2 regions of the Paenibacillus sp. CR_12 genome follow, and region 2 is predicted to be linked to the other one. Evidence: a T-box and tRNA genes for the amino acid it is inferred to sense, from the RefSeq annotation. Region 2 holds a T-box; the other holds one or more tRNA genes.
The links. The T-box of region 2 lies ahead of RB297_RS12490 (valine--tRNA ligase). A T-box ahead of a tRNA ligase gene usually reads a tRNA of that ligase, here a tRNA-Val.
Positions count from the first base shown of each region.

Region 1: it has a tRNA-Val gene. The T-box ahead of RB297_RS12490 (valine--tRNA ligase) is inferred to sense a tRNA for this amino acid. The anticodon was not compared.

Region 1 covers NZ_JAVFHO010000004.1:303,628-313,510, reverse strand. Annotated here, with positions in the region: gene RB297_RS17120 (hypothetical protein) at 1-1,490, shown strand, start outside; gene RB297_RS17115 (hypothetical protein) at 2,272-2,949, shown strand; gene RB297_RS17110 (accessory gene regulator ArgB-like protein) at 2,891-3,433, shown strand; gene RB297_RS17105 (cyclic lactone autoinducer peptide) at 3,417-3,557, shown strand; gene RB297_RS17100 (hypothetical protein) at 3,843-4,049, shown strand; gene RB297_RS17095 (hypothetical protein) at 4,039-4,302, shown strand; gene RB297_RS17090 (hypothetical protein) at 4,322-4,735, shown strand; gene RB297_RS17085 (YjcZ family sporulation protein) at 4,890-4,991, opposite strand; gene RB297_RS17080 (sporulation protein YjcZ) at 5,527-5,634, shown strand; gene RB297_RS17075 (ATP-dependent DNA ligase) at 5,697-5,930, opposite strand; gene RB297_RS17070 (hypothetical protein) at 6,299-6,595, shown strand; partial or broken gene RB297_RS17065 (YolD-like family protein) at 6,728-6,847, shown strand; tRNA gene RB297_RS17060 (tRNA-Val) at 7,045-7,117, opposite strand; gene RB297_RS17055 (hypothetical protein) at 7,253-7,516, shown strand; gene RB297_RS17050 (GNAT family N-acetyltransferase) at 7,871-8,314, shown strand; gene RB297_RS17045 (DUF3892 domain-containing protein) at 8,411-8,644, opposite strand; gene RB297_RS17040 (MBL fold metallo-hydrolase) at 8,711-9,448, opposite strand; gene RB297_RS17035 (copper amine oxidase) at 9,700-9,883, shown strand, end outside.
Region 2 covers NZ_JAVFHO010000003.1:27,418-37,300, forward strand. Annotated here, with positions in the region: gene murC (UDP-N-acetylmuramate--L-alanine ligase) at 1-59, opposite strand, end outside; gene RB297_RS12485 (bifunctional folylpolyglutamate synthase/dihydrofolate synthase) at 66-1,469, opposite strand; gene RB297_RS12490 (valine--tRNA ligase) at 1,478-4,147, opposite strand; T-box leader at 4,259-4,557, opposite strand; gene RB297_RS12495 (LysM peptidoglycan-binding domain-containing protein) at 4,806-6,149, opposite strand; gene RB297_RS12500 (RluA family pseudouridine synthase) at 6,313-7,221, opposite strand; gene hemL (glutamate-1-semialdehyde 2,1-aminomutase) at 7,218-8,513, opposite strand; gene hemB (porphobilinogen synthase) at 8,550-9,548, opposite strand; gene cobA (uroporphyrinogen-III C-methyltransferase) at 9,604-9,883, opposite strand, start outside.

The DNA.
Region 1 (9,883 bases), on a different contig from region 2:
TCATATTATCTTCAAACAGCCGGAAGGCTGAAGAGCAGGACAAAAACCTGTTTGTCAGTTCCCTCTGGTTGTATGGCTTAATCGGGCTTGTCCTGACGCCGTTTGTGTTCTGGAGCGATCCGGAATATCTGATGCCGATGAGCATCCTGTCCGCCATCCTCATGTTCCTGATCATGACCTCCATGATTTCGGATTTCTCATCCGTGCTTTTGGATGTGCGCGACCGCAGCATTTTGATGACGAAACCGATCGACGGCCGCACGGTCGGCGTGGCCAGATCGATTCATGCCGGTATTTATTTGCTGCTGCTGACCGGAGCGCTATCGGCCGCTTCACTTGTCGTGGGGCTGTTTAAGCATGGCGTGCTGTTCTTCCTGATCTGCATCCTTGAGCTTATTCTCATGAATATGCTCATACTGGTGAGCACCTCCATGATTTATCTGGTGCTGCTGAAATATTGGGACGGAGAGAAACTGAAGGATCTGATCAATTATGTACAGATTGGGCTTTCCGCTACGCTGGCCATCGGCTATCAGTTCGTGATCCGTTCATTTGATTTGATTGATTTCAATTTGGTATTTACGCCGGCCTGGTGGCAGGTCCTGCTTCCGCCCGTATGGTTTGCGGCCCCATTTGAATGGATGTTCGGCGAGGGGAGCGGGTGGCTGATTGTCCTATCCTTACTGGCCGTGTTCGTTCCGGTTCTGCTCATGGTGGCGTACCTTCGTTATATTCCATCCTTCGAGCAGTATCTGGAAAAGCTGGCGCACAGCGAAGCGGGAAAAGGGCGGGAGCGCGGTCGGTTTGACAGGTTTTTGGCCAAAATCGTATGCCGGTCCCTCACGGAACAGGCATGTTTCCGGTTATCTGCCAGCATGTTGAAGAACGAGAGAGAATTCAAGCTGAAGGTGTATCCTACGCTCGGGTTGTCCGTTCTGCTGCCCTACTTGTTCTTTTTCTCCACGATCCGTAATTCCTCCCTGGCGGAAATCGGCAGGGGATCGTCGTACTATGTGCTGCACGTCATGCTTATCATGATTGTAACCGTCGTGATGATGTTGAAATTCTCCGGCAAACCCAAGGCCTTCTGGCTGTTTGGGGCGGCCCCGCTGCCAAGCATGAGTCCCTTATATCAAGGAGCTTTAAAGGCCTTTGCCATAAAAATGTTCCTGCCGTTGTTCACTGTGAATGCGATCGTATTCCTGATCATATTCGGTATTCGGATCCTACCGGACGTTCTCATCATTCTTCTTACCGGCTTGGTGTTGATTCCTGTGTCGGCCAAGACGATGCTTCGCCATCCGCCGTTCTCCCAAGCGTTTAATATGGCTCAGCAAAAAGACGGCTGGTGGGTGCTGGTGTTCATTATCGTTGTCGGCGGGTTATGCGGCTTGCACTATTTTAGTAGCACGGTTACCTACGGTATATCGGCCTATATCGTCGTGCTGCTGGCTGCCAATGGTTTGGCTTGGACCAGACTGTATAAGTGACTGCTTTACTCATACACAAAAACATTCCGGCTAACAAGGCGCATCCCTTTGAAAGGTTGGGGACGAGAACGGAATAAAAGGGGAGGGGCATCCGGCGGATGCCTCTTCTTGGAATGCAGATTAGTTGATCCTAACTTAATATCTAATTGTGTAAGGTTTATGTCAGAATAAAATAAATTCTGTCGTTCCTTAATGGTTGAACAGGAACGTAGGTTCGTATATAATAGAGTTATATCTAGTTATCTCCTTTTATAAACTCTACACTTCATAGATCCATGATGGATTCCCCCACATATGTATTTAATTACCTGTTGTTATGCCTACATGGCCTTATATAATCGACTTAGATGATGATGTCAGGATGTTACGCATCGTGCGACACGAGTTTATTCTGGCTTAGTCATGTTCATAAGGTCGTGGATTCTTGATCATTGATGCTCGTTTTTTGTTTTGCGGATTGAACGTTGCAGTGGTTTGCTTCGTCTTGGCGTTATAAGTTCCGGGCCGTTGTGCTTGGTAATTGTATACCAGCCGGAGCTATTGACGCCGTTCGATGTTATTGCATTTTTCATCAGAGCTTCCAGACATATAAGAAATGGCAGGCGCCATCGGAATTGACCTCAAGAACATGCATCATTCAGGGACGACTCGATAGAATCTGAAGGCTGAAGATATACGTTTCTTAGAGACGTTATAACCATTCAGCTCAGCCAGGATGAATCGGGAAGTGGCGTTGTACACATTAAACCATTTCTTTACGGTGTAGGGAGGAAATCTTTGAATGGAAGCTATTTGGTTTATGATGTTTTCGACTTTTGAAACACTGGCGATTTATTCACTGATCATGACATTGCTTAGATTTAAAACAACGGAGTACATATGGCAAGCCCTGCTGGTTATGATCCTTGCCAATCTACAGAGTTACATCATGCGGAATGAACTCTCGCTCGATTTTCTTGCCCCGCTTATTACGGTAATGATCTTTGTGTTCTTGTTCTCGGCCATCATTAAAATTCCAGTCATTTGGTCGGCGATTTGCACCATTATAGGCTACATGTTCTATGCGTTGATTCAAACCGCCTATTTGACTACGGTGTTCGGATCGATCAATGCCATTCAGACCGATCCTGCCAAAGGTTACATCCTTCAAGTTCTGTCAGGAGCGACGGGACTGCTGATATCCTGGTTGATGTACAGGTTCGGTATCGGGTTTAAGTACGACCTGGAGAAGCTGCGCATTAAATTTGAACATGTTCTGTTGATCGCTTTAATTATCGTAGTGCTGATATTAATTGCCATTCTGTTTTACCTCAACCGCCTGTGGCTGCATCTTCTCTTCTTTGGAATCACATTTGGAATCTTCTTGTATTATGCCATCAATACAGAGGAGCGGGAGTCTTATGATCATAGAAGGACTGTCAGAGCGGATAGCGGAGAGGATCAAACGTCAGGTTCCTGATCATCCGTCCTCCGTTCCTGTTTTGAAGCACGCGCTCGCCATTCTATTCAACGTGATGTTCATTGTCGTATTCACGCTGCTGATTTCGATCTTCTCGGGTAACGTGAGAGAGGCGGTCATAGCCTTGACGGGCTTCGCAATACTGAGGCAATTCTCGGGAGGGTATCACCTTAAGACGGGGGCCGGCTGTATTGCGTTCACGACAGCACTGTTTACCTTGGTGACTTTCGTTGATATGGGGATTGCAGCTGTGCTCGTTATGAATGCGCTTAGTCTGTTGCTGGTTATGCTGTTTGCTCCCAGCCGAATCGAGAGACAATCCCGGATACCGAGCAAGCATTACTCTAAACTCCGCTTGATTAGCTGCTTCATCGTGATGTTCAATTTTGTCCTTCAGTCCCCAACATTGGCTGTCATATTTTTAATCCAGGCTATTAGTTTATTACGCTGGAAAGGAGGACAAGCTCATGTTATGGATCCATAAGATTCGTCATCGTTTTTTTTCGTTCATCGCATCTGCACTGACGTTGGTAGCCGTATTTGTCGTTAATACTGCAAGTCCCGTATTTGTGTATAGCGGAGAGACGCCGGAAGAACTTTTGAAATAAATCTTGATCCAATTGATACGGGGACTGGGGTACACCAAATTTGTGGTAAGTTCATGGTTGTTGAATGAGATATGGGTCGTAGTAGCCGGTGCCGGTTGGCGCCGGTTTTTATTATGACTAAGGAAGCTACAGCTGAGTCCTTAACGGTCGGTTCCATCGATGCTCCAATGATTGCGAGTTTGTTAGTAATGGATGCCAAGCCGATTAGGGTAAAATTAACATTGATAAAAGAACGAGTGTTCGCATATAATACAAACAAATGTTCTTATCAGAGGTGAGTGCATCATGTTTGAGAAATACCTGGAGCAAACCGTAGAAATCATATACGAAGACCGTAAGGGCAACATTACCCAGCGCAAAATACAGATACACAGCATTAAGGATCAGCGGATTCGGGCAACGTGCCTGGAGACGGGAAAGCCCCGGGTATTCAATGAAAACAACATCCTGTCCTGGAGGCCCCAGAAAGGAAGAGGTTCGCATGCTTCCTGATCTGGAACGAAAACTGCTCCGAATTTTGATCAACTATCCGGCCCATCGCAGCCGTGTCCCGACCTTACGGTTACTTAAGTACCTAACGGGACGTAAACCGAACGAAATTATGGAGGGCATAGCTTCATTGGAGGAACAAGGCTATGTTATGTTTAAGAACAAGCGGGAATTGCAGAGCCTGATTGTGCTGAAAGAAGAGGCACAGCCCGTTCAAAGAGTGGAAAGAGCTGCGGATTACTGGACGACACATTGAGTCGGCAGGAGGTATAGAGATGCCTGTGCTTAGAGATTGCACGGATGAGGGAACACGAGCCGAATTTCATTTTATATCTCGTATCCCTGGAAAGTACGAAGGATGCCAAATCAACTTTAAATTTTATGATTCCAACCGATTCAGCTATGATTTGAATTTCGGTTGGACGAATCTAACGATTCGTAATTATATTACAGTAACTACGGAATTTCCGTTGGACACACTGAATGGATTCAAATTAGATGGATTATATATGTCATTCGAAAAACATCTCTATCAATTAAGCTGGAGAAGAAGCCAATCGGAAGGTATTTATGAGTTGGGCTTTTTTGGGGCTGATCAAGATTTCACGCTTACGGCTGATATAGACTCTGTCAGAAAGTTTGGTTCTCAATTTAAGTTGGAATGGGATCAAGCACCGATATTCGATTGATTTTTTTGCGTCTTAGGTAAGGACAAAAGACGGGGACTTGGCCTCTTTAGTTTCCCCCATCGTCCCCGAGACTCGCTGAATGGTTTTTTTATGAAATGGGCTGTCCCGCAGCCATTTTCATGGCTTTTGGAACAGCTTCTGTTTTCATTAGTTTTTAGATCCAAAAACCTGCTGCCAAAATGATAACGAGAAGAATGTACAGAACCAAGACAAAAGCAGCACTACGGCCATAGCCATACCCGGCATCAGCGCTCATGGTTATTCCTCCTTTGTTTAGAGTCATATTATTAATATGTGGTCACTTATGTATAAGCTTGGGTGATTAACTAAGTGTTTAGCCTAATTTTCAAGCCTATCTCGATTGCTGCTAGGGTGAAGTTTTTAACGTGAGGGAGTTGTTGCAGCCCCTATGTATTTTTTGGATGATGTACATATGAAAATGATTAGCAAAGTGGCATTTCTGTGAATATACATGAGAGTGTAGCCCGCCAACTACAACTCAGGTTTCCTTCTTTAAAAAAAAGAAGCTGTCCCGCAGTCATTTTTATGGCTTTTGTGACAGCTTCCTCTTTTTGTACGGTGTCATATGCTCCATTTTCCGTCCCCATTGACGGGAAGGAGAAAAAATTCGGGTAACACAACCCGTGATATCCATGTGGTCAGCGCCGCATCGGTAAAAAGAACCTCGCTGGCTTAGGCTGGCGTTTTTTTTTGTTAATAAGAATATTGGCCCTAGCATTGCTTGAAATTTTGAATACTTTGTATCGAGATCGTTGAAAGGAGGAGTCCTCATGGGTGAAGTTGGTTACGAAGGTGGATACGGCGGTAAAAACTCAGTCGGAGCAGTTCTTGTTCTCTTTATCTTGTTGGTCATCATTTTAGGTTCTTTCTGGGTATAATACTCCCCCGGATGACAAAGACCCTACGTGATTTGAACAGTTGTATTTATGTGAGAGGATCCCTACCGGCTTAGGCTATCGGGGGTCCTTTTTCTTTGTCTTCTATCGGTGAAGTAGCCGTTATACTGCAGCACGTTGAAATTGACGAATGTAGACGGCAGAGTTCCGGCTAAAGCTGTAATTTTATCCATCTTCTTCGCCTGGATTCGTGTCATAACCGCTTTAAAATCCGAGTTGCCAGTCGCGGGATCAACGCACGCGATTTCTCCGTCCAATACGATGTTATGCGGAAATATAGCGTTGGCTATCTCAGGATATTGGCGAGAACAGTCGTTGTTATGGCGCGCGTATGCGAGTCTGAGAATGGAGCGGGCGCTGTTGCGAGTAACATCGGTTCAATTGACATAGAAATACCTCTTAACCTGAATTATAGCGCTTGGCTATGTAATAAAGAGGCGAGAAGTAATGGTAGATTAATGTCATGTCATCTATTCTAAAAATAGCCCGGACAAATGCGACAATTGACAAAGATAAATCCGGAATAAAAAATACATAATTATACCATTTAATGGTTCTTAAACACTATATACTCCAATAATATCCAAATGATACAATTGATATGGGTTATGTAAATTAACTTTTATAAATATCTGGAGGTGTTAGCGTGGTTAGAATGGGGAAAAAATTTGTAATATTCTCTTCTATCATTGCTGCTTTTATGACTGTAGCAGCGCCAGTATCTGCAAGTCCTATCTCACAGACAGAATCTGAGATAACGCCTCAATATTGTAACCCATGTAAAGTAAAAGCGGGTTATATGTACCCAAAAAGTCAGTATAGCAGAGACTATTTCACGCCATTACATTACATTACAGTTGATGGAGTGGAGTACTTTTTTTGGTACATAGATGATGATAAATCTACAGCAACACATTGGTATACTGTTTGGAAAGAAGAATAACGAAAAATCCTTGGGGTTTAAATAACCTCAAGGTTTTTTTGTATACATAATAAGGCTGTGATGTAACGAAATTGCGTAAATATTTTAACATCACGTTTCGGTTAAAATCGGAGGACACTATGAATCACAACGATACGTAAAAAGCTTGAAGGTAACGGACTTTGGGAATCCAGCCGGATGATGCTTCCTGAACATAAAGAAACTATCATCCGCCGGCAGCTGGAAGAGGGAAGGAAGAATAAACCGGTTCTTTTTATCTTTCTTTATATAAAGAAGGCGTTACCCTTGAACAAATTATTATAATAGTAGAAATGAGGTCAAATAAGACCAAAATGCGGGCTTAGAAGTAGTGTCTAACTCACTATGTCCCCCAATTCGTCCCTGAAATTCAGATAGACAACCATTAGAAGAAAAGAAAAAAGCCCTTGCTGCGCAAGGGCTCCTTGTGATGATCTGTAGTGGGCTCGAACCACTGACCCCTACCCTGTCAAGATAGTGCTCTCCCAGCTGAGCTAACAGATCGTGAAATATTTAAAAAGGTAATTCATATATTACCAGCAGACAAGGCGGCTGTCAATGGTTTTCTCGTTATAAAATACCACGTTCCGGTTCAGACTAAATACAGCATGATTTTGCCAATGAAGGAGCGTGAATGGCATGACAGGTGGGAAATCCCATCGTATCAAGCGAGCAGGACTGGTGTTCTCGTTATTGGCGGTATCTATTGCGGGCGGCGGCTGCAGTGTCCCGGAAAGAACATCGGTGCAATTGGAGCCGCTGCATGCCCCTGCAGCGCCCGTGATGCTGGATGTGTACGGGCGCTCTGTTGATCAGGACGTATATTCCAAGCAGGGAAGCGGGGCGCTGGAGCCGGTATCCCCGATGGATGCGGCGGACACGTTAAGGGATCTCCATCCATAATGAGCTCCAGGAACGGCATTATGCTTAACGCGGGCCAACCATCATGATGATCTCTGATCGAACCGTGAGCAGAACAAACCGCCGGCTGGCAGGCTGGCGGCTTGTTGTAAGACGGCCGATGCTATTCCTCATCCCATTTGCGGGAATAACCTTTTTTGATCGTCCAGAAGGTGGGATAGATGATCAGGGCAGCAATGACCACAGCCCAAAATATCGTGGCTCCCATGCTCATAAAGGCAATGCTCCTTTCGTGAAGACCTTAGCTTCTACTACTATACAGGAAAACGAATATTTTGTATAATATCTCGACCTGCGATATCACGAGGAAATGATTCTACATAAAGAGGTGTTGAAATGGCAGCAGAAATCATCAATGTATCAACGGAAGAGCAGTTGCAGCAGGCGCTGGATATCCGAAAGGATGTGTTTGTCCTAGAACAGAAGGTTCCGATCGATTTGGAGATCGATGATTACGACCGCCTGGAATCGGATGCACACCATGTCTTGATCAAGTCGGAGGGGCAGTACGCCGCAACCGGGCGTATTACCTATTACAATAAGGATTCCGCCAAAATGCAGCGGATCGCGGTGCGGAAGCCGTTCCGTTCCAAAGGGATTGGCCGTGTGCTGATGATGGCGCTGGAAGCGCAGGCTCGCGAACTAAAGCTGCAATATTCCGTGCTCGATGCACAGGTGCAGGCAGAGGCTTTTTACCGCAAGCTCGGGTATGAGACGATTTCGGACGAGCCGTTTGATGATGCAGGCATTCCCCATGTTCGCATGAAAAAGGAATTGTAGGCCTCTAACCAAACCAAATAAGATGCCGGTCATTCCGCATCGTCCCCAAAAAAAGAAAAGACCTCGAGCATCGCCTCGAGGTCTTTTGCGCATGAATTAGAACGTCGGCAAATTGTCCAGGTTGTTGCTTGGATCGCCATCCGCATTGGAACGAAGATGTTCGTCTCCATCACGTCCACGGAATACGTTCAGGTTCTTGATTTCCTTATTCTTGGCCATCTGTTGGGCCGTTTTGTAGTCCACGACGCTGCCGTTATCCAGCTTTAGTTCGATGATGTCGCCATCACCATTTTTACGTACGCCTACTACTTCTTGTTGTTGTTGATCCATATGAATCGCCTCCCGGCCTTATTATTCCCGGGTACCCTCGCAAACTATGCATTGACGCATATTGAACTACAATTCGTATACCCGCTGCTGCTCCACGAATTCCATGTTTCCGGTCTTGCCGATGAAAGCTTCGACCTCATCGCTGTAATGCATCAGATAGGTGCGCTCCTGAATTTCTTGAGGCAGGCTGAGCAGTTCATCGAGTGTCGTGTGCACCTCGCCCGGGCCCTGCAGCTGGCATTCATGCAGAATCACTTCGCAATCCCGTTCATTTACCAATTGCTTCAGCAGGATGGGGTCGAATACCATGTCCGCGCTGTAAAAAATCCGATCGTTCAAATAAAGCGAATAGCTGTCTTTGCCCGGAATATGCTGCGTATGAATCAGCTCCACCGAGATTCCGGATGAAATAGAGGCCTTCACGCCCGGTTTCAAAGGATGCACGTCAAATACATCCTGAAGGGAAGAGATATGTCCCTGCTGGTATAAGCCGCCCTTGAGTGTATGTTCCCATATCGGTTCCACCAGCGCTTCAGCAATATAGAGCGGAAGTTTGCGATTGTATTTCATCTTCATAATAAACGCAAGCTCCTCCAAACCGCCAACATGGTCGGCATGAATATGCGTGATGAGCACGGCGTCCACATCGTTAAACGTCTTGTTCATCTGATGCAGCGCCAACGGAGCGGTGATTCCGCAGTCGATGAGCAGCGTGAAATTTCCGTCATGTATCAGTGCGTTATTGTTATAGTAATTCTTGGCAAACGCACTGCCGGTGCCAAGCATTTGCAATGTCAGTGTCAATGGATGAAACCTCCTGATGAAATGATGTATAGTCCAAGTATGCTTATGTGTATTTTAACGAATTTCTTATGTATTTACACGATGTATATGCTCGAAACGGAGCCGTAATGCTGCAAAAATCGTGATAAGATCAAGCCTTGAACCACGAGAAAAAAATTTTACCACAAAGTGCAAAATTGTCCGCAACTTGTTTTTTGACATGTAGTATACACATATAACAACAAGAAGAGCCAATGGAGGGAACGTATGAAATGAAGTGGAAAAAAGTGATGGCATGTATGCTAGTGCTCTCTTTAATGGGTGGCAGCACCCTTTTGTTTGCGGATTCCGTCAATGAGCGTGTTCGGGTTTGGCTGAACGGACGCGAATTGAAGGATGGCGGATATTTGATTGATGGCAAAACCTATGTGCCGGTCCGGGAATTTGACGGGGCTG
Region 2 (9,883 bases):
ATGGCGCTCATCCCGTAGCCGCCAATTCCTATAAAATGAACATGTTCTGATGTATTCAACAGATATCACCAACCTTTTTCAGAATCGGAAAGGCCCAGGAGGTTGGAACGCACGTCGGCAATCAGGTACAACGTGCCCGACACCACCCCAAGATCCTCCGCTTCCGTCCGTGACTTCAACTCTTCAAGTGCGTTTTTCCAATTTGGTTCTATGATGATTTGCAGTGTATGTTTGGCGTATTTCTCCCTTACCTGCTCTACGATGTCACCAAGCGCCTTGGCGTCCAGTTTCTTCCGGAAATCCGGTTCAGTCAGGATAAGCGTATCCACTATTGGCAGTATATGCTGCAAATACGATTCATGATGCTTATTTGCCAGCATTCCCATCATTAAGTTCAGTTTCCGATACTTATAGATCTGCGGCAAGCTTTTGGCCAAGGATTCAGCCCCTTCGGGGTTGTGCGCGCCATCGAGAACAATCCGCGGGGAGGACTGCACTTGCTCCAGTCTTCCCGCCCAGAACGTATCCTTAAACCCGGCACGCAATTCTTCTTCATCCACGATAAAGGCCATGTACTGGCGAAGCACCTCCAGCGTCATCATGGCAACCGCGGCATTGGCGCATTGATGCTCGCCCTGCATCGAAATATCCAAATCCATATCCCGGAACGGTCCCTTAAAACGGAAAGTCTGGCTTTCTTCGTTCCCGCGCAGCCGTTCATAAGAGAATTGCTCGTCTACGAGGTACAGACTTGTACGGTTTTTGGCAGCCGTTTCTTTCAGAATTTCGACTGCCTCAGGCTGAGTGACCGTGCTCACCACGGGCACTCCGGGCTTGATGATGCCGGCCTTCTCCATGGCGATCTCCTGAATGGTATCGCCCAGAACGTCGGTATGGTCCATGCCGATGTTCGTGATCACCGAAATGATGGGATGAACGATATTGGTCACGTCAAGACGACCGCCAAGTCCGGTCTCCCATACCACCACGTCCGGATAAGACACCTCGCCGTAATACAGGATCGCAAGAGCCGTGGACACCTCAAACATCGTGGGCGATCCAAGCCCGGAGCCCGCAATTTCGGCAACAAGCGGCTCTAAGCGATTCGCGAGTTCCAGCAGCGTCTCTTCCGGTATGTCTTCGCCGTTATACTGAAACCGATTGGTAAACTTCGTAATATAGGGGGACGTATAGGTGCCTACCGTGAATCCCCCTTGAAGCAGAACCTTTGTTAAAAAAGCGCATGTGGAGCCTTTTCCGTTCGTTCCGGCCACGTGGATAAATTTTAATCGACGCTCCGGATGGCCGAGCAGCTCCATCAATCGCTGAATTCTATCCATGCCAGGGCGGATCCCAAACGGAATCAGCCCATTGATCCAAGCTACCGCTTCCTCATAGGTATGGAACGGAGCTGCCGCTGCAGCTGCCGATTGATCAACCATCGTTCTCACCTTCTGGTCCAGATTCATCTTGCCCATTAGCCTCTCAATTCTTCGATGCGCGCAATCACTTTGCTTCGTTTGTCCGAGTAATCCGCGAGTTTCGCCCGTTCTTCCTCAATCACCTTCTCGGGTGCTTTCGATACGAAACCAGGATTGTTCAGCTTCTTCTCCACACGCTCGACTTCGCTGTTCAAGTGCTGAATTTCCTTCTCCAGACGCGTGATCTCCTGAGCGATATCGATCAGTCCGGCAAGCGGCAGATACATCTCAACACCTGTCACCACGGCGGTCATCGCTTTATCCGGCGCCTCAAGCGCAAGGGAGGACTCATACTCCGACGTGTTGCAGAAGCGGCGAATATAATCGGAATTGCGATCGATAATGCCGGCAATTTGCCCGCTTACCGGTTTCAATTGCAGTTCTACTTTTTTGCTCATCGGCACGTTCACTTCCGCCCGGATGTTACGTACGGCACGGATCACATCCATCAGCAGGTTCATTTCGGTAACAGCTTCCGTATTCTCAAACGCCTCATCATAGGTCGGCCAAGAAGCCAGCATAACGGTCTCGCCTTCATGCGGCAAATGCTGCCAGATCTCTTCGGAGATGAACGGCATGAACGGGTGAATCAAGCGCATCGTGCGGTCCAGCACATAGGCAAGCACCGACTGCGTCTTTTTCTTGGCTGCTTGATCCTCGCCATATAGGGACAGCTTGGCAAATTCGATATACCAGTCACACAGATCATCCCAGATGAAATTGTAGAGCAGTCGACCGGTTTCGCCAAATTCGTAGGCATCAATTAGACGCGTAATGTCGCGGGAAGTTTCGTTCAAACGGTGCAAAATCCACCGGTCCGCTGTTCCCAGCTCTCCGGAAATGTCGATATCCGCCGCCGTGAAGCCCTCCAGGTTCATGAGCGCAAACCGCGACGCATTCCAGATTTTGTTAGCGAAGTTACGCGCTTGCTCCACGCGTTCCCAGCGGAATCGAAGATCCTGACCCGGCGTGCTGCCGGTCGATATCATATAACGCATAGCGTCTGCGCCATACTGTTCAATAACCTCGAGCGGGTCAATGCCGTTGCCCAGCGACTTGGACATCTTGCGGCCTTCGCTATCCCGAACCAGGCCATGGATCAGCGTGTCCTTAAACGGCATTTGCCCTGTAAATTCAAGTCCTTGGAAAATCATCCGCGACACCCAGAACGGGATGATGTCGTAACCCGTTACGAGAACGCTGGTCGGATAATAACGTTTGAAATCCTCGCTGTCCTGGTCCGGCCAGCCCATGGTCGAGAACGGCCAGAGCGCGGAGCTGAACCAGGTATCCAGCACATCCTCGTCCTGTCTCAGATCATCCTTGCCCAGCTTCGCGCGGGCTTCCTCTTCATTCATGGCAACAACCACTTCGCCCGTGGATTCGGAATACCACGCCGGGATCCGGTGACCCCACCACAATTGACGGGAAATGCACCAATCGCGTACATTCTCCATCCAGTGCAGATAGGTTCGCTCGAACCGGTCAGGCACGAAGTTCACGCCCTTGCCGGATTTTTGCGCATCCACGGCTGCTTCCGCAAGCGGCTGCATCTTAACGAACCACTGCGTCGACAGGTAAGGCTCGACCACCGCACCGGATCTTTCGCTATGGCCAACCTGATGGACATGGTCTTCGATGCGAAGCAATACGCCCGATTCCTTCATGTCGCTGACGATCTGCTTGCGGCATTCTGCACGGTCAAGGCCCTGGTATTTGCCGGCAAACTCATTCATCGTTCCGGATTCATCCATTACGGTAATTTGCGGCAGGTCATGTCTCAGCCCCATCTCGAAGTCGTTCGGATCATGCGCCGGCGTAATTTTAACCGCACCGCTGCCGAAGTCCTTCTCCACGTACTCATCCGCAATAACCGGAATCTCGCGGCCCACGATAGGCAGCACCAATGTCTTGCCGATCATGTCTTTATAGCGCTCGTCTTCGGGATGAACGGCGACCGCCGTATCGCCGAGCATGGTCTCCGGACGGGTGGTTGCCACGGTAATGGAGCCGCTGCCGTCCTTCAGCGGATATTGCAGGTGATACAAATGGCCGTTGACCTCTTTGTACTCCACTTCAATATCGGACAAAGCCGTGCGGGCAGCCGGGTCCCAGTTGATGATGCGTTTGCCGCGGTAGATGAGCCCTTTATCGTAAAGCTTGACGAATACTTCCCGTACGGCTTCGGACAATCCCTCGTCGAGCGTGAAACGTTCTCTGGAGTAATCGAGGGACAGGCCGATCTTGGACCATTGATCACGGATGGTGTTTGCGTACAGGTCCTTCCATTCCCACACCTTCTCCAGGAATTTCTCGCGTCCCAGATCGTAACGGGTAACGCCTTCTTCGCGAAGCTTCTGCTCTACCTTGGTTTGCGTGGCGATGCCCGCATGGTCGGAACCGGGGAGCCACAGCGCATCGTAGCCCTGCATCCGCTTCACGCGAATCAGGATGTCCTGCAGCGTAAAGTCAAGCGCATGGCCGATATGGAGCATGCCCGTAACGTTAGGAGGAGGAATAACAATCGTGTAAGGCTCCGCGTCCGGTCGCTTGCCGGCTTCAAAAAAGCCGCCTTCCTTCCAGTACGGATACCATTTTTGTTCGGCTGCCTTCGGATCATACGTCGTCGGCATTTCTAACTGGGATTGGTTTTGTTTTTGATCCATATTTTCGTACCTCCGATACTGTTAATCAGTTTTGCCAACCCGAAACGTTTTAGCCTCCGGGCGTGTTCGTGGATATCATAGTTGGCGTGAAACAAAAAAAGCCCTTCGTCCTCAAAGGACGAAAGACTGTTCTCTCGCGGTACCACCTTTGTTTCGTGCTTACATGGTTCAGCAACCGTTGTCCTCCCATGAAGAACATGAAAGGCTTTCGGTCAAGCACGACACTTTACGCAGATAACGGCTGCGGCCGGCGAACTCTAACCAGGGTAGCAATCGATCCTACTCTATCTCAAGTCCGCAACTCCGGGGCGACTTCGGCAAGCTGGTTCCTGCGGAATCTCACAGCGCTTGGTAGCAATTCCGCTCTCTGAAGGCCATACCTTCCTACTCTTCCCGTTCAACGTTGTTCTAGCTTTTGGAATACCTGTACATATACTATTCAAATATAACGTGGTTGTTCCATATAGTCAATATTTCGAGTGTTTCCGAACGATTTAGACATCATACCTGCCGATTCAAATAAATCCTTGTTCGCTGTAACATACAATCCAAGCTCGCTCTGCTTCCTCTCCTCCAAACCGGTTCCCCGCAGCACAAAAAGCAGGCCAAGGCTGCCTGCCTCGGCCTGCTTCATTCTAGCCCCATGACGACTTCCCGATTACTGGGGAATGTATAATACCTGACCTTCTTCCACATTCTGTTCGGACATGCGGTTATACAACAAGAGCTCTCGCGGCGTCAGTTGATAACGCTCCGCAATCACGTCGAGTGTCTCCTCACGCTGAACAATGCACATCCGGACCTTGCGGAACGGCGTTTCCTCCCGGCGGTTGCCCAGGAACAGACTCTTCCATTCCACATCCTCGGACGAAACGGCATCCACCGATTCTTCGATGGCCTCTTCCTCGTCTCGAGCTGCTTGTTCCTGATCCTGAACCGTTCTGCTCGATTGAAGCAATGAGGAGAAGCCTACGCCCGAAGCGGTGTTAGTGGTGCTGTTCTTCGCGTTGAAGGCAACCTTTAGCTCCGGTTTGGACGGAGCCTCTTCGACTTGAACGGAAACCTCCTCCTCTATCTCCTCCAACGGCTCGGCTTCCTCGGCAAAAACAGGCTGGGCTTCCTCCGTTTCCGGGGAATCCAATACCGGCAGGGCTTGAACCTCTTCGCCATTGCGCTCAGTAACGCCCGGGAAATCGGCTGCCGGTTCTTCCTGCTGCGGCTCCGGCTGGGCCGCAGCCCGTTCGAACTGCCATACACTCGGAGTCGACGGCTCAGCTGACTGAAATTCCGTCTCATTATGTAAGGCATATTCGACCGTATCTTGGGCTTCAGGGGTACTGGAGATGCTTACCGTTCGGTCCGAGTCCTGCGTATCTTGAATTTGATTCTCGTATTCCGCCCAAGATGCCAGATACTGCTGCGTGCGCGCATCCGACTCGGACTCTTGGGCTCTAGGCTGAGCCTCGCTGAAATAAGAAGGCGTAATCGTTTCAGCGTTGGCTCCGCCGCCTTGATACGGTTCATACGGATTGGCTGCGAACTGCTGCTCTCCGCCTGCATACGTATCATTCGCTTCAGGAGCATGTACCACTGTGAATTCCTCATTGGTCCATACTTGGTCACGAGCTCCCGGAGCCGCCGCCTGGATTCCTTTGAGCGATAAAACCCCCGTTATGTTCAAGCTGCGCTTGGATAACAGATCCACGTCAAAATTCTCGATCTCGACCGCGATGTCATCCAATGACGATACGCGGTTCAGCGGGACCGTGATCTCGACCGGAATCCAATGCTCGAGCGGCTCCGTCTCTCCTGCTTCGGTATCCCCTTTATACAGGCCTGCTAGAAGCAAATGGCCCCGAAGCGTGGCCTGGTCCTGCTGGCTGATCACCTGAATGTGCGGGATCAACTCCGCCTCTTCCAATTCTTCGATTCCCGGCAAATCTTCCGTCAAATTAATACGCTCGTAAATATCGAACCGCAATCCGTAGGACTGGTCAAACACGGGAATGTCCTCCTTTTTGGCATATACTATCCGTGATCTGTCATCACGGCATGAGCCTAAGTTTTGCCACTCAATTTATCTATATGCCGAAAACAGGAGAGCATGACTTTTTTGCGAATTGCGCATGGAAGTTAGCGGGCGTTCAGGGCCGCTGCAGCATCCCCTATCGGTTCGCTCCCTCTATGATTCGCTCTCGTAACTCCATCATATCCTGAGGCCACGGCGCCGGCACCTCAATGCTCTCGCCCGTAAAAGGATGATGGAACAACAGGCGTTCGCCATGCAGCGCTTGTCGCGCAAACGTCCCGGGTCCCCCGTACAAAACATCCCCCAGAAGCGGATGTCCCATATGGCTTAGATGGACCCGGATCTGATGCGTACGGCCGGTTTCAAGGCGAATGTGCAGCAGACTGGCTTTCGGATACGCTTCAGCTGAGAGAATATGCGTGATCGCGGCCTGTCCCGTTAATGAAACCCTCCGGCGGCTTGCGTGATAGCGGTCCTTGCCGATCGGGAGATCGATTCGCTTCAGCTCCTGCGATACCCTCCCTTGAACGATAGCCGCATACATTCGAACGATCTTCTTCTCGCGCATGGCCTCGTCAAGCTTCAGCTGCGCATATTCGTTCTTGGCATACAGCACCGGCCCCGTCGTATCTTTATCCAGCCGATGGATGTGACGGACTGCCGCGTGAATCCCCTCTGCTTCGTAATAGGCGGCCACGACATGATTCAGCGTTGTCTCCCGGCTTTCGTTGTCTGGATGGACCGCCAAACCGGCCGGTTTGTTCACGACCAGGCAGAAATCGTCCTCGTACAACACCTGAAGCTCCTGCCACCTCGGTTCGATGCCGTATTCCCGATAAGGAAAAAGGACCAGCCGAAGCCGGTCCCCTCTCCATTGTATCCCCTGCTCATGATGAAGCTTGCGATACAGCTTCTCGGGCATACCGACCGTTTCCAGAAGCCACTTGGCGGCGGCCTCGTCCCGATCCGGCTGGCCCAACAGTGCCTTGCCGGGCGTCATCTCGAGCCATTCGCCGCGCTTACTCCAGCTGCCCCCGTAGCTCATAGGCTTTTGAAGGCGTTGTAATTAGCTTCGATGGTAGCATCGATATCTTCCACCGTATGGGCCGCCGAGATGAACATGCCCTCGAATTGGGAAGGAGGCACGCTGACTCCCTCTTGCACCATCGCCGCAAAATAGCGGCGGAAACGGTCCAGGTCACTCGTCTTGGCCGTATCGAAATTCACGACCGGCGAATTCGTGAAGAATGGGCAGACCATGGAGCCGATCCGGTTGATCGTAAGCGGGATGCCGAATTCCTTGGCGTTGCGCTCGAATCCTGCCTGAAGGCGGGCCCCCCGTTCCTCCAGCTGCTCATAAACGTCAGGCGTCAACAGCTTCAGGGTGGTGTATCCGGCTGCCATGGCCAGCGGATTTCCGCTTAACGTTCCCGCCTGGTAGATCGGTCCTGCCGGAGCGATCTGATCCATCAGCTCACGCTTGCCTCCATATGCGCCGACCGGCAATCCGCCGCCGATCACCTTGCCCAGGCATGTCAAGTCAGGCGTAACGCCGTAACGTCCCTGAGCGCAGTTCAGGTCCACCCGGAATCCGGTCATCACCTCGTCGAAAATAAGGATGCTGCCATAATCGGAAGTGACCTTGCGGAGGCCTTCCAGGAATCCTGGTTGCGGCGGAACCACGCCCATATTCCCTGCCACCGGCTCAACGATGACGGCCGCGATCTCTTCGCCGAAACGCTCGAAGGCAAGCTGTACCGATTCCAGGTCGTTATAAGGAACCGCAATGGTGTTGGACGCCACGCTTTCAGGCACGCCCGGGCTGTCAGGCAGGCCTAGTGTCGCTATGCCGGATCCCGCCTTGATCAGAAGGCTGTCCGCGTGACCGTGGTAGGAGCCCTCGAATTTGATGATTTTGCTGCGCCCGGTATAACCGCGCGCCAGACGGATGGCACTCATGGTGGCTTCCGTGCCGGAATTCACCATTCGCACCACCTCGATCGACGGCACGCGCTCGCACACGAGCTTCGCCATCTTCGTTTCGAGCAGGGTTGGCGCGCCGAAGCTGGTCCCTTTGGCAGCAGTCTCCTGAAGCGCTTCAACGACTTCAGGGTGTGCGTGGCCCATAATCAGCGGTCCCCAGGAACCTACATAATCGATAAAGCTGTTGCCGTCGATGTCGTATACCCGGCTGCCTTCTCCGCGATCGATATAAATCGGCGTGAGTCCTACAGATTTAAATGCACGTACCGGACTGTTGACGCCGCCCGGGATATATAACTTCGCTTCTTCGAAAGCAGAACGCGACAACTCTTCTTTTCGCAAATCTTGGCTCATTCTATGCACTCCTAACTCTTTAGTCGTTAATCGTTGCTAGCCGCGCATCCAGCGTGCCGCATCCTTCGAGAAATACGTAATGATAATGTCCGCACCGGCACGCTTCATTCCCGTCAGCAGCTCCATCACGATCGCCTGCTCACTGATCCATCCCTGCTGAGCCGCCGCCTTGATCATGGAATACTCGCCGCTCACGTTGTAAGCGACGATCGGCAGATCAAACTGGTCTCTGAGCAATCGGACAACGTCGAGGTAAGCCATCGCCGGCTTCACCATCAGCATATCCGCGCCTTCCAGCACGTCCGTCTCCGCCTCGCGGAGCGCTTCCCTTACGTTAGCCGGATCCATTTGATAGGTTTTGCGGTCGCCGAACTGCGGAGCGGAGTCTGCGGCTTCGCGGAATGGACCGTAAAAAGCCGAAGCATACTTAACCGAATACGACATGATCGGCACATTATAAAATCCGGCTTCATCGAGTCCGGTACGAATGGCTTGGACAAAGCCGTCCATCATATTGGAAGGTGCGATGATATCCGCTCCCGCTTTCGCCTGGGAGACCGCCGTGCGAACGAGCAGCTCCAGCGACTCGTCGTTTAATACGTCGCCGCAGGTGTGACCGTCACGCTCGAAGGTATGGACCATGCCGCAGTGGCCGTGGTCGGTGAATTCGCACAGGCACGTGTCCGCAATGACCAGAAGATCGGGATGCCACGACTTAATGAGGCGGGTGGCCTCTTGGACGATTCCGTCATCCGCGAAACCGGACGTGCCTACACTGTCTTTTGTCTCAGGAATCCCGAACAGGAGCACGGCAGGAATCCCTAGATTTACGATTTCGTCCACTTCTTCCTTCAGGGTATCCAGCGAAAAATGATATACGCCCGGCATCGAGGAAATTTCGGATTTCACACCGCTGCCATAGGTCACGAAGATCGGCTGAACCAGATCCTCCGTATGAAGCACGGTCTCCCGGACCATGCTGCGAATGCCGGCATTTTGACGCAGCCGGCGATGGCGTACGATTGGAAAACTCATGACGTTGTACCTCCATAAGATGTAATTTAAATCATGTATTTAAAAGATAAGGATATTATGGCGTCGTTATACGGCGTGGATCGCTCTCGTTCCAAACACACAAGGCCTTGACCAGACTGTCGACCGTCGCTTCCTCGGCGAGGAGCGATACGTGCAGTCCGGCTTCCTCCGCGGTTTGTGCGGTCAGCGGTCCGATGCAAGCAATCGTCGATTCCTTCAGCAGATCGGCAGGCTCTGCCACGCACATCCCCTTCAGCACTTTCAGCAGATTGGTAACCGTAGAAGAACTGGTGAACGTGACCGCATGAATGCCGCCGTCTTGAAGCAGCTTCAGC